One region of the Rhodococcus sp. Q1 genome, then DNA from elsewhere that is predicted to be linked to it. Evidence: riboswitches for the same ligand, from Rfam matches in the RefSeq annotation. Region 1 holds a riboswitch; each other region holds the start of a gene.
What was found. Region 1 has a riboswitch for thiamine pyrophosphate ahead of thiO (glycine oxidase ThiO). Riboswitches for the same ligand answer to the same signal wherever they lie in the genome.

Region 1 (4,542 bases):
GGTCGCGCCGATCGCGACGATGAGCCCGGGATTCAAGGTGCGACGACTGCGGCGGCTCACCACGACGTGCGCCGCGCACAGCGCGGCGACCGTGACGAGGAGCAGTCCGATGGCGAGCCAGGGCGGTCGTACCGCGTCGCGCTGGGTGTCCTCGACGGCAGCGACACCGCGCGTGTGCAGTTCCTGTGCGGCCGGGAGCAGTTCGGTCTGCATCAGATGCGAGGCCTCACCCAGATAGGCGGAACCGACCGGATGCCCGGTGCGATTGTTGGTGCGGGCCGTCTCGATCAGCCCGGTGTAGACGGGCAGCAAGCGCCCGATCTCGGTGAGGTTGTGCGCCGTCTCGCGGTCGGCGTCCGTCAGCCCCGTCGCAGCGATGACGAGATACTCCGCCGCCTCGTCGGTGGCCCTGATATAGCGACTCCGCACCGCCTCCGGTTCGAGCCCGCCCGAGATGAACCCCGTCACGGCGGCCGCGTCGGCCACCGAGAGCGCGCTGTAGAGATTCTGGGCCGCGCTCGCGAGCGGTTCGACGGACACGAGGAGACGGTCGTGGGTGGCCTGCCGGCCGGACACGGTGGTCGCGGACACCGCGGCCGAGGCCACGAGCAACACGGTGAGCACCGCCCCGAGTATCAGCAACCGGACCGGGGTCGATCGCAGCAGGGCGCGGAAGCGATCGACACGGGCGTCCGGATCGTCCGTACCGGCAGTCTCGCGCACGTGGCTCCCGATGGGAGCGAAAGGAGGGGTGATCCGCACGTCCACCGGGCACTCCCTTCCTCGTGTCGAGCGGTCTGAGGGGAGCATATAAGCAGCCCGGCGGTATTGTTGCCGTCCACGGACGGCGGGATCCGGTACCGGGCACAGGCCCGGGCGAGGCGGATCGGAGAGGCGGACGTTATGCGTGGAGACGGCGACGGCTGGGCGGCCGGCCCGGACGGCGGGAAGCGCTGGGGACGGCACGGCGCCGCAGGCCTGCTGCTGCGCGCTCCGCTGGCGGACGGTCGGCCCGCGGTACTCCTGCAGCATCGGGCGGCATGGTCGCACCAAGGTGGGACCTGGGCCCTTCCCGGTGGTGCCCGCGACTCGCACGAGAGCACCGTCGACGCAGCCGTGCGGGAAGCGCACGAAGAGGCGGGTATCGACGTCGAGGCGGTGACGGTGCGTGCCGAACGCGTCACCTCCGGTCTCGCCGGTGGGTGGACCTACACCACCGTCGTCGCCGATGCCGCCGAGACGCTCGTGACCAGCCTCAACCAGGAGAGCACCGAACTGCGCTGGGTGCCGGAACCGGACGTCGAGACGATGCCGCTGCACAGCGGTTTCGCCGAGGCATGGCCGTCGCTGCGCACCGCGCCGGTGCGCATGCTGCTCGACACGGCGAACGTGCTGGGGGCCGGTGGCCCCACCGGGTGGTGGCGCGACCGCCCCGGTGCGACCGCCGCCCTGCTCGCCGACCTCGCCGCGGCGCTGCCCCGCACCGTCGAGTTTCCCGACGGGTCGTTCGGCTGGGTGCCCCGCGTCGAGGCGGTCCTCGAAGGCCACGCCCGCGCCGCGACGATCGACGACGTCCGGATCCCGGTGCACACCGCGGACGGCAGCGGCGACGACGAACTGGCCCGGCTCGCCGCGACCGCGACGGCCGTGGTGGACCCGGGAGTGACGGTCGTGGTCACTGCGGATCGCGGTCTGCGCGCGCGGTTGCCCGAGGGCACGCTCGCGATGTCGCCCTCGGCCGTGCTGGGCTGGCTGTAGCGCCCTGCCGTACCGGTCTTCAGACCGGCAGAGCCGCTTTCAGTGCAGCCGCGGCGGCCCGCGGATCGTCTGCCTTCGTGATCGCCCGGACCACCGCGACCCGCGTGGCACCGGCGTCGAGCACCTCGGGGAGCCGTTCGAGGTCGATGCCGCCGATCGCGAACCACGGTCGTGCCGGCTGCGACTGCGCGACCTCGCGCGTCACCTCCAGCCCCGCCGCGGTACGGCCCGGCTTGGTCGGGGTGTCCCACACCGGTCCGGACGCGAAGTAGTCGACGCCCTCCTCGATGTCGGCGAGCGCGGCCTGCGCCCGGCTCGACGTCGACCGGCCGATGACGATCTCGTCGCCGAGGATCTGCCGCGCGTGCCGCACCGGCAGGTCGCCCTGACCGAGATGCAGGATGTCGGCGCCCGCTGCGAGCGCGATGTCGGCGCGATCGTTGACGGCGAGGAGTGCTCCGTGGCGTGCACACGCCTCGCCGATGATCTCGAGGGCCGCGAGTTCGTCGCGTGCCTCGAGCCGTCCGAACTTCTTCTCGCCGGCCGAGTCCTTGTCGCGCAACTGGACGATGTCGACCCCACCGGCGAGGGCCTCCTCGACGAACCGTGCGAGGTCGCCGGTGTCCCGGCGGGCGTCGGTGCACAGGTACAGCCGGGCGGTGGCGAGTCGGCCGCGCGGGTCGGGATGGTTGCCGCGATAGGTGGTCACGGACAAGACGGTAGCCTCTAGAGCGAAAGTGACGACACGGGAGTCCCGGGGATCGCGGGGCTGAGAGGGGGCCTGCCGGCCCCGACCGTTATGACCTGACCCGGATCATGCCGGCGCAGGGAGTGAGGTGGACCAATGGCAACTGTGGCCGTCGTGGGTGGCGGAGTGATCGGGCTGTCGATCGCATGGCGCGCGGCCCGCGCGGGACACATCGTGACCGTGCACGACCCGAATCCTGGTAGCGGAGCCTCGTGGGTGGCCGGAGGAATGCTGGCACCGCTGTCCGAGGGCTGGCCCGGTGAAGACCACGTCCTGTCCCTGGGAGCGGCCTCCCTCGACCGCTGGCCCGGCTTCGCGGAGGCGCTGCGCACGGAGACCGGCGTCGATGTGTTCACCGCCCAGGCGTCCCTGACCGTCGCGCTCGATGCGGCCGATGCGGCCGACCTGCGGACCGTCGCCGAATGGGTGGGGGAGCAGGGGCACGAGATGCGGCTGCTCTCCCGCGCCGAGATCCGGGAGTTCGAGCCGTCCCTCGGTCCGAAGGTCCGTCTCGGACTCCTCGCCCCCACCGAGTCGTCGGTCGACAACCGTGCGCTCGTCGACGCCCTGCGCGTCGCGGCGACCGGCGCCGGAGTGCGTTTCTCGGACGCCGCCGTGCACGACCCGGCCGACCTGCCGGACGACCAGGTGGTGCTCGCGGCCGGGGTGGCCTCGGCACGTCTGTGGCCGGACCTTCCGGTCCGCCCGGTCAAGGGCGAGATCCTGCGCCTGCGGGTGCGGCCGGGCGCGACCCCGCCGCCGCAACGCACCGTGCGCGCGAGTGTCCACGGGCGTCCCGCCTACCTGGTTCCGCGCCACGACGGTCTCGTGGTGGGGGCGACGCAGTACGAGGCGTCCGACACGCAGGTCACGGTGGCGGGTGTGCGCGATCTGATCGCCGATGCCGAGATCATCTTTCCGGCGCTCGGCGAGTACGAGCTGCTCGAGGCGAGCGCGGGCCTGCGCCCGATGACGCCCGACAACCTGCCGCTGATCGGCCGGGTCTCCGATCGTGTCGTCGCCGCGACCGGGCACGGTCGCAACGGTGTGCTGCTCACGCCCCTCACCGTCGACGCGGTGCTCGCCGAACTCGGCGGGCGGTCGCTGGCCGATGCGAAATACGCCTGTCCCCGACGAATTACGGAAGCGAGTGTGGGATGACGAACGAGGTGTCCGTGGGCATCACCGTCAACGGTGAGGACAAGTACTACGACGCGGCGCCGACGGTGGCGCAGCTGCTGAACGAGCTCGGTCTGCCCGAGAAGGGAATCGCGGTCGCCGTCGACGGTGTCGTGTGCCCGCGAGGACGATGGTCGGAGCCGGTGCCCCGGGGTGCGAGCATCGAGATCCTCACGGCGGTCCAAGGTGGCTGACACACGCGATCCCGGCGCAGATCTGCCGGAGCTGACCATCGCCGGCCGCACCTTCGGCTCGCGGCTGATCACCGGTACCGGTGGTGCGGCGAACCTGGCCGTGCTCGAGGAGGCGCTCGTCGCGTCGGGCACCGAGCTCACCACCGTCGCGATGCGCCGCGTCGACGCGGCCTCCGGAACGGGTGTCCTCGATCTGCTGCGTCGCCTCGGTATCGAACCGCTGCCGAACACCGCCGGTTGCCGTGGTGCGAAGGAAGCGGTGCTGACCGCGCAACTCGGCCGGGAGGCATTGGAGACCGACTGGGTGAAACTCGAGGTCATCGCCGACGAACGGACACTGCTGCCCGACGCCATCGAACTCGTCTCGGCGGCCGAGCAACTCGTCGACGACGGGTTCGTCGTCCTGCCGTACACGACCGACGACCCGGTCCTCGCCCGGCGACTCGAGGATGTCGGATGCGCCGCGGTGATGCCGCTCGGCTCGCCGATCGGCACCGGCCTCGGTATCTCGAACCCGCACCACATCGAGATGATCGTCGAGGCCGCGGGCGTGCCGGTGATCCTCGACGCGGGGATCGGAACCGCCTCCGACGCCGCGCTCGCGATGGAACTCGGGTGCGACGCAGTCCTGCTCGCCACCGCCGTCACCCGCGCGAAGGATCC
Region 2 (4,542 bases), on a different contig from region 1:
AATCCGGATAGGCGGGACACATCAGGTTGAAACCGTCGCAGGCGCCCGCGGTGAACCATTCCTCGATGCTGTCGGCGACGGATTCGGGGGTGCCGATCATCGTCGCGTGGCCACCACCCGCTGCGAGGTAACCGAGCAGCTCGCGCAAGGTCGGGCGGCGTGTCTCGATGATGCGCTGCACCGTCGCATAGCGGCCCTGCGGACCGGTGAACTCCTCGATGGGCGGCAGGTCTCCGACGGGAGCGTCGAGATCGTGGCGCGTGTAGTCCTGACCGGTGAAGACTCCGAGTTGGGCGAGAGCGGCGTCGATGTCGAGCAGAGCGTCGAGTTCCGCCTTCTTCGCCCACGCTTCGTCTTCGGTGCGGCCGACGTAGGTCACGAGCCCCGGCAGGATGGCGACCGAACCGGCGTCCCTGCCGACGGAGGCGATGCGTGCACGCAGGTCGGTGGCGTACTCGAGCGCCGCGGTCATGTCCCACGCGACCGAGTAGACGGCCTCGGCGTGACGGGCCGCGAGGTTGCGGCCGGTCTCCGATGCTCCGGCCTGGAACAGCACGGGGCGGCCCTGCGGGCACCGCGGCACGGTCAGGGGACCGTCGACGCGGAAGTGCTTGCCCCGGTGATGGATCGGACGGATTGCGTCGGAGTCCAGGAACCTGCCGCCGGCCCGGTCGACGAGGATACCGCCATCGTCCCACGAATCCCACAGTGCGCACAGCACTTCGATGAACTCCTCCGCCCGGGCATATCGTTCCGCGTGCGGCGGGAGCGCGTCGAATCCGTGGTTGCGCGCTTCGTCGTCGAACATCGAGGTGACGATGTTGGCTCCTACGCGGCCACCACTGATGTGGTCGAGCGAGGCCAGCATCCGTGCCGCGTGGAACGGCGTGAAGAAGCTTGCCGAGACGGTGGTGACCAGACCGATGTGCTCGGTCGCGCGCGCCATGGCCGCCAGCGCGGTGAGGGGTTCGAGGAACCAGGTGGTGCCCGCCGTGTACTTCGGGTTGACGCTGTGACCGTCCGCGAAGAACACGGCGTCGAGGCGTCCTCGTTCGGCGGTGCGGGCAAGCTCCTCGAAATATGTGATGTCGCCGATGCGTTCGGCGGCGGAGCCTGGATGGCGCCATGCCGCAGAGTGGTGCCCGACGCCGTAGAGGAAGGCGTTGAGGTGGAGGGTGCGTGGTCCGGGCATCAGTTCATCACCAGTCCCCCGTCGACCACCAGGTTCTGCCCGGTGACGGCCCGCGACCAGTCGGATGCGAAGAACAGCACCGCGGCCGCGAAATCCTCGGGAGTGGTGACCTTCCGCAGCGGCGTCGACGACGCGATGAGATCGAACACCGCCTCCGGCGTCGCCGACGATGCGTCGGTCGTGCGCAGTAGACCACCGGAGACCATGTTGACGCGGATCCCGTCGGGGCCGAGGTCGGCGGCGAAGGTGCGGGTCAGCGACAGCAGCGCGGCCTTGGCGGCGGTGTAGTCGTGGTACGGGACCACCGGATGCTGGAACAGATTGGTGCCGATGTTGACGACGCTGCCGCCGCCGGCTTCCCGCATGCCCGGCAGTGCCGCCTGGATGACGTTGACGGCACCACCGACGACCCCATCGAACTGGGCACCGAATTCGGCGTATCCGATCTCGTCGGCCTTGGCGCGGGCGTCGCCGTTGAACGAGAAGTCGGGCAGGGCGTTGTTGACGACCGTGGTGACGGGTCGCCCGAAGTGCTCGCGGGCCCGCGCGAACAGCGACTCGACCTCGGCGCGGTCGGTGACATCGGCCTTCAGAGCGACGGCACGCTCGGGTCCGATCTTGTCGGCCAGTTCGTGCGCGCTCTCGCCGCTGCGCCGGTAATCGAGAACGACGGCGGCTCCTTCGTCGGCGAACGCCTGCGCGATGCTGTGGCCGAGGCCGCGACCGGCACCGGTGACGAGGACGATCCGGTTCTGCAGTGACATCTTTCTGTGCCTTCCCTGTGTCGGGAAGGGTGCGTGAGGGCGACAGACCTCAGGCCTGTCGCCGGCTCGGCATCCCTTCGCTCGCATAATCGAGATCAGGTTCGACGGGTGTTCTCTCAGCCGTGTCCGGCACCCCGTGTCGAGTCCTGCGGACAGGTTACACCTCGGGATCTCGACCCCTTCGAGACCGTCGGCGTCGGCATTCATCGGATCGTCACATCACCGACCCGGGAACTTAGCTCAGATCGGCGTTAAAATGAGCCTTTCCTGACCCGACCCGTGAAAGGAGATTCCGACGCACTCGCCGGCCCCCTACAACGCTCCCTACGTCCCCCTTTCGCAGCAGGTCGGAGACGCCCCGCCGCTCGACCGTGCCCCGGTCCTCGGACCCGCGCGCCACGAGGACGTCGTGTGGTTCGAGGACCGCTACGCGATTCCCATCACCACCACCACGCCGGACGAAGCGCAGATCGAGGACGTGCTGTTCCTGCGCCGCGTGCTCGACCGGGCGCGCATCGACTACCTGCTGGTGCGCGACGACAGCGAACGTCCGATCCTGGCGATCGACCGGTCCGATCGCAAGAGGCTGCGTGCCGCTCTCGCCGAGGGATGCTCCGACGAACCCTTCTACTCGAAGGCCGTCGGTTCGAAGCGTCGCTCGACCCTCGTCGCGGACGGACACCTGTCGCCCGCCAAGAAGGATCGGGTGTTCCGGCTGTTCCGCCCGCGGGTCGAGCTGACCAGCGGGCTGCGGTACGGCGCGTCGAACGGCGTGGACATCGAGCTGTGGACCTACACCGACGACGAAGTGATCATGCCTCGCCCGAATGCTCTGACCCGCACGACCGCACGGCGCGACGAGATGCGCCGGACGACCGTCGAACGGTACGGGCAGCTGTGGCCCACGATCGAAGGCATGTTCGACCGCCATCCCGGCGACATCCCGTTCGAGATCGACCTCGTGTTCTCCTGGGTCGACGGGTCGTCGACGTCGTTCCAGGCCGAGCGCGCGAAGCTCATGCAGAACTATGTCGTCGGTGAGGGTGACGACTCGCCGGCGCGCTACCGGCAGATCGACGAACTCAAGTACGCCCTGCGTTCGGTCCACATGTACGCACCGTGGGTGCGGCGGATCTTCGTCGCCACCGACTCGCCGCGACCGGCGTGGCTCGCCGACGATCCGCGCGTGACGTTCGTCCGCAGCGAGGAGTTCTTCGCCGACCCGTCGGCGCTGCCCACCTACAACTCGATGGCGGTCGAGTCGCAGCTGCACCACATCCCGGGGCTGTCCGAGCACTTCCTGTACTCGAACGACGACATGTTCTTCGGTCGCCGGGTGAGCCCGAGCCTGTTCTTCTCCGGCGGCGGCGTCGGCAAGTTCATCGAGTGCGACGTGCGGATCGGTCTCGGTCGAAACCACTCGTCGCGCAGCGGTTTCGAGAACTCCGCCCGCCTGAACCGGACGCTGCTGCAGGACCGATTCGGGGTCACCATCACCCGGCACCTCGAGCACACGCCGGTCCCGCTTCGCAGGTCGATCATGGCGGAGATGGAACAGGAGTTCGCGGACGAGTTCGCGGCGACGGCAGCGAGCCCGTTCCGGGCTGCCGACAACATCTCGGTGACGAATTCCTTCTACCACTACTACACACTGCTGACCGGCCGTGCGGTACAGCAGACGACGGCGAAGGTGGCATACGTCGACACCACGGCGAAGACCGGACTGCGACGGCTGGACACGATCCTCGCTCGGCGCAACCTCGACCTGTTCTGCCTGAACGACGGCAGTACGCCGGAAGTCGACCTGGAGTTGCGGACGGCGAAAGTCACGCAGTTCCTCGAGCGGTACTACCCGATTCCGGCGCCCTGGGAAACCGACTACCCGGGTCGACCGGACATCGACTAGACGCGAACGGTGAGGTCGGGGTTCTCGGGGATGCGAATGCCGGCTTCGGCCAGACGTCGCGCCGCATCCTGGGCCGTGTGGGGCTGCCCGGCGGTGGCGTAACTTCCGCTGGGCACCACCGAATGCACGATCGTGTCGGGATAGACGTGCACGAGGTTGAAGCCCTGCGCGCCGTCGTGCCCACGCTGCGACCCGACCGGAACGTTCAGATCCTGCGTGTAACAGGTCGACGAGGCAACCGACACCGGGATGCCCGCGAACGTCGCCGAGGTCGAGTAGTGCAGGTGGCCACCGAGGATGGCACGCACATCGGTGCCGCGCAGCACCTCGGCGAGACCGGCCTGGTCGCGGAGTTCGACGAGCACGGCCATGTCGAAGACACTGGGCACCGGCGGATGATGCAGTGCGAGAACGGTACCGAACGGCGCGGGTGTCGAGAGCTCGTCGGCCAGCCAGGCGAGCTGCTCGGCAGAGACCTCGCCGTGGTGATGGCCCGGAACCGAAGTATCGAGCGTGATGATCCGCAGTCCGCCGACCCTGTGGACTTCGTCGATGGGCGCGCCGGCGGGCGCTTCGTCGAGGAGCTCTTCTCGGAAAACGGCCCGGTCGTCGTGGTTACCCATGGCCCAGACGATGTCGGCACCGAGCGTCGCCGCCAGCGGCTCGACGAGCTTGCGGAG
Region 3 (4,542 bases), on a different contig from region 1:
GGTGCACGGCCTGCTCGACACGGTCGTCGACGGGCAGTTCGAGACCATTCAGGAACTCGACGACGCCGCGGAGGACCTCGAGGACTGCCTCTTCGAGGATCAGGCGTCCACTCGGTACATCCAGCGTCGCGTCTACCGTCTCCGCAAGGAACTCGTGCAACTTCGGCGAGTGGTGCTGCCGATGCGCGAGATCATCAACGCGGTCATGCGCACCCGCGCCGAGAACAACCGTCACCCCGAACTCGACAGCTCGTACAACGACCTGTACGACCACGTGATGCGGGCGGCGGAGTGGACCGAGTCGCTCCGCGAGATGGTGAACACCGTCTTCGAGACGAACCTGTCGCTGCAGGACGCCCGTCTGAACATCGTGATGAAGAAACTGACGGGATGGGCCGCGATCATCGCGGTCCCCACCGCTGTGACCGGTTGGTACGGCATGAACGTGCCCTATCCCGGCTTCGGCGAGTGGTGGGGCATGCTCACCGGAGTCGCGATCATCACGGTGTCGGCGATCGCGTTGTACGTGCTGTTCAAGAAGCGGGACTGGTTGTGATCCCTCGCCGCGCTCAGAGAAGGACGACGAGCAGCACGACGATCACGACGACCACCGCGACGGTGGCGATCACCGCCCCCGCGGATCGACGGTGCTGCACGGGACCGTCGCGGACGAGTTCGGGGTCGGCGTCCGGGGCGTCACCGATCGGGTCGTCGCCCTCGGGCCCGGGGTTGGTGGGATGCGACATCGATCTCCTCCTGGCTGTCTGTCGTCGAAGTCTGACACGGACGAGTACGCCGTGTTCGGTTTCGCTCGGTTCGAGTCGGGTACTCCGTAAGGGCAACGTTCGATGACATAGGAGGACCCATGGCCGACTTCGTCGACAAGGCAAAGCACAAGGCAGAAGAAGCAGGCGGCAAGATCAAGGAGAACACCGGTCAGGCAACCGGTGATCGTGATCTCGAAGCCGAGGGTCGCGGCGACCAGACCTCCAGCGGGTTGAAGCAGGCCGGCGACAAGGTCTCGGATGCCGCCGAGCACGTCAAGGACGCTTTCAAGAAGTAGTCCCCGATACACGCGGTGCCGGTAGTTGCGACTACCGGCACCGCGTGCGTGTGGGCTCTATTTCGAGGTGCCTTCGGTGTCGTCGAAGAAGTGCCAGGTACCGTCCTGTTCGTTCTGCGCCTCCATGCGCCAGCCGAGTTCACTGTTGTCGGCGCGCTGGTCGACGAACCAGGCGTGAGCGTCGTCCGCGCTCTCGATTTCCTTGGTGTCCACGACGTTACCGGTCGGATCGATCACTCTGTAGGTAGCCATGCCGAGTGTCTTCCCACGCAACTCGCCGATCAAACGTCGCGCGAAGCTTCTGGTGTAGGGTGGGAGCATCGTTCGGCTCGCATGGGATGAGCAACCTCGCACCTCGGTGCCCGAAGGTTCCGGACCGGACGTGAGAGTTCCCCGCCGCGTGTACCGCGGCCCCTCTTCTTCGCATTGCCCCACGGCCGGGGTCTCCCCGACCGCACCCGAAAGGACGGCCATGAGCCAGAACAAAGAATTCGACAACCCTCTCTTCCTCGCGCCCACCACTCCGGAAGCCGACGCCGAGATCGAAGCCGTCACCGCTGTCGCCGAGGTGAGCGGCCCGCACGACTACACCTCACTCTTCTCCGCACGCGGCGCCTGATCGCACCTCACCCGGCCGCGTAGTCGGCCGGTGCCTGCGGCACCGGCTCGGGCGGTGTGATTCCGCGCCGGCTCCGCAATCGACGTCACCTCGCTCCCCCCCGATCGGTGCACCGCGTTTCGTCGGGGTGACGACGCCGCTGTGCCCACCTCGTCGTAGTCGAGCCACCGGTGGACGCTTCCCGGATCTGCGAAGACCTCCGGCGACGCCTTGGGTACGTCACCGAACAGACCGGGGAACGCCGTCGAGACCGATCTCCGTCGAAGTCCCGTTCCGCGAAGTAGCCGGCGATGAAACCGCCGAGAGAATGTCCGCCGCACAACACTTTCCGCCTCGGCTGCGCGGGATCGGGAAGTTCGTGGTGCCACAGCTCGTACTGGTCGTGCAGTGTCTGTCCGAGTCCGACCTACGAGAGGCACGCGACGCCGGTGCCGGTCCTGACACCATCGGTGCCGTCAGGGCACTTCCGATCACCGCAGCAGCTTCTACGGCTCCCATCGATGCACGCACCCCCCGCTCGGTTCGTGTGCATCGAACACCGCCGAAGCGGTTCGTACGCCCGAATACCGTCGAGCGGGGTCTGCTCCACGGGAAACAGCGGAAGAAGGGGTCCGTCGGGGTTCACCGACGGACCCTTCGCCATCCTCGCGTCGCGTAGTCGTACGCGGACCGACGCCGCCCCGGAGGTGCGTGTGGGAGCCGCAGTGCTAGGGTCGCCCGTGACACGGGGTGCTCCGCACGAGCGGGGCTGAGATCACACCCGTCGAACCTGATCAGGTAATGCTGACGAAGGGATGTCCCGACATGACCGTGCCTGCCCCCATATCGTTCCGCTCCCGCTCCGCGCAGTGAACGCGCGGCGGACTCTCGCCGGACTGCTCACCCTCGTCGCCGCACTCTCCGCGGTCACCGGGTGCTCGTCCGATTCCGGGAGCGACACCATCCGATTCGCGTTGGACTGGACGCCCAACACCAACCACACCGGCCTGTACGTGGCGCAGCAGGAGGGGCTGTTCACCGATGCAGGCCTCGACGTCGAGATCCTGCCGTACAACAATGCGACGCCCGACACCCTCGTCGACGCCGGGAGCGCCGAGTTCGGGATCTCCACGCACGCCGGCTCCACCATCGCCAGGGCCGCCGGGTCGCGGACCGTCGCGGTCCTCGCACCTCTGCAGCACTGGGCGACGGGAATCGCCGTGCGGGCCGACAATGCCGAGATCACGCGGCCGGCCGATCTCGACGACAAGACCTTCGCGGGCTTCGCGAACCCCGGTGAGGACGAGATGCTCGCCGAGGTGATCCGCAACGACGGCGGCCGCGGGGAGTTCGAGAACGTGACGCTCGGAACGTCCTCGTACGAGGCGGTCTACTCGTCCACCGCGGACTTCACCGTGTCGTACCTGGCATGGGAGGGTCTCGAGGCAGAGCACCGCGGCCTGCCGATGCGGTACTTCCGCTTCACCGACTACGGCTTCCCGGACGCGTATGCGATCGTCGTCGACGGCAACGAGGACTGGATGGCGGAGAACCCGGAGCAGGCCCGCGCTTTCGTGCAGGCTCTGGACCAGGGTTACCGGATCGCGGCCGACGACCCCGATCGCGGGGCACGCGCCCTGATCGACGCGAATCCGGGTGCCTTCCCCGACGAGGAACTCGTCTACGAGAGTCAGCGCATGCTCGCCGCCGAGTACATGCGCGACGCCTCCGGTGCCGTCGGGGTCCTCGACGCCGGGAAATGGTCGGGCTACGCCCGGTTTCTCTACGAGAACGGCCTGCTGTCCGGACCCGACGGCAGCCCGTTGACGACCGAGCCTGATTGGTCGACCTATGTCACCGATGACTATCTCGAAGACCGATAACACGGGCCGCGCACGTCGATTCGTTCCCGCCGTACTCGTCGCCGGGGTGCTGGTCGGGATCTGGCAGACGTACGTCGTGGTGAGCGGTATCCGCCCGCAGGTGTTGCCCTCCCCCGCACGCGTTCTCACGCAGGGGTGGGTGCATCGCGTCGACATCGCCGGGCACGCCTGGTCCACGCTGCAGGTGACCCTCGTCGGGTTCGCCGTGTCACTGGCACTCGCGTGGGCTCTCGCGATCGCGGTGGACTTCTCACCGTGGTTGCGACAGGCCTTCGTGCCGTTGTTCGTGGTGTCGCAGACCCTGCCGATCATCGCGATCGCGCCGTTGATGATCATCTGGTTCGGTTTCGGGTTGTTGCCGAAGATCCTCGTCATCGCGCTGGTGACGTTCTTCCCCGTCGCCATCGGTCTTCTCGAAGGATTCGCGGCGGCCGACCGGGAGGCGGGAGCGTTGCTGCGCAGCATGGGTGCGTCGCGGTGGCAGCAGTTCCGTTACGTGCGCCTGCCCGGCGCACTCCCCCGCTTCTTCACCGCCCTGCGGATCGGCATCACCTACGCGGTGGTCGGTGCGGTCTTCGCCGAATACGTCGGCGCGACATCCGGTCTGGGCATCTACATGAGCGCCCAGAAGAACTCGTTCCGAACCGATCTCGTGCTCGCGGCGGTGGCGGTCACCGCCGTCCTGTCGCTCACGCTGTACGCGCTGACGTACGTCGTCGAACGGCTGGTCGCGCCGTGGGCGCTCACGAAGGATGCGACATGAGTGCAGTGACGGTGGCGTCGGTCCACAAGGCGTACGGCGACCGGGCGGTGATCGACGGCATCGACTGTTCCGTCGCGCCGGGCGAATTCGTGTCCTTCATCGGACCGAGCGGGTGCGGCAAGTCGACACTGTTCTCGATCGTCGCGGGACTCGAACAGCCCGACGCCGGTGAGGTTCTCATCGGCGACTTTCCCGCCGCGCCCGGACGGGTCGCGCTGATGCCGCAGAAGGACCT

Region 2: it holds a riboswitch for thiamine pyrophosphate, as region 1 does, so the genes downstream of both, EQ874_RS21330 (3-oxoacyl-ACP reductase) here and thiO (glycine oxidase ThiO) in region 1, are expected to answer to the same signal.
Region 3: it holds a riboswitch for thiamine pyrophosphate, as region 1 does, so the genes downstream of both, EQ874_RS12515 (ABC transporter substrate-binding protein) here and thiO (glycine oxidase ThiO) in region 1, are expected to answer to the same signal.

Annotation. Positions count from the first base shown of each region.
Region 1 is NZ_SDMJ01000005.1:253,737-258,278, reverse strand. It holds gene EQ874_RS16945 (hypothetical protein) at 1-723, opposite strand, end outside; gene EQ874_RS16940 (NUDIX hydrolase) at 904-1,758, shown strand; gene thiE (thiamine phosphate synthase) at 1,778-2,467, opposite strand; TPP riboswitch at 2,494-2,606, shown strand; gene thiO (glycine oxidase ThiO) at 2,603-3,667, shown strand; gene thiS (sulfur carrier protein ThiS) at 3,664-3,879, shown strand; gene EQ874_RS16920 (thiazole synthase) at 3,872-4,542, shown strand, end outside.
Region 2 is NZ_SDMJ01000011.1:81,984-86,525, forward strand. It holds gene EQ874_RS21325 (LLM class flavin-dependent oxidoreductase) at 1-1,192, opposite strand, end outside; gene EQ874_RS21330 (3-oxoacyl-ACP reductase) at 1,192-1,956, opposite strand; TPP riboswitch at 2,012-2,103, opposite strand; gene EQ874_RS21335 (stealth family protein) at 2,366-3,862, shown strand; gene EQ874_RS21340 (phosphodiesterase) at 3,859-4,542, opposite strand, start outside.
Region 3 is NZ_SDMJ01000004.1:59,365-63,906, forward strand. It holds gene EQ874_RS12495 (magnesium transporter CorA family protein) at 1-556, shown strand, start outside; gene EQ874_RS22890 (hypothetical protein) at 570-746, opposite strand; gene EQ874_RS12500 (CsbD family protein) at 866-1,063, shown strand; gene EQ874_RS12505 (hypothetical protein) at 1,121-1,315, opposite strand; gene EQ874_RS22895 (hypothetical protein) at 1,536-1,682, shown strand; TPP riboswitch at 2,398-2,494, shown strand; gene EQ874_RS12515 (ABC transporter substrate-binding protein) at 2,531-3,544, shown strand; gene EQ874_RS12520 (ABC transporter permease) at 3,522-4,307, shown strand; gene EQ874_RS12525 (ABC transporter ATP-binding protein) at 4,304-4,542, shown strand, end outside.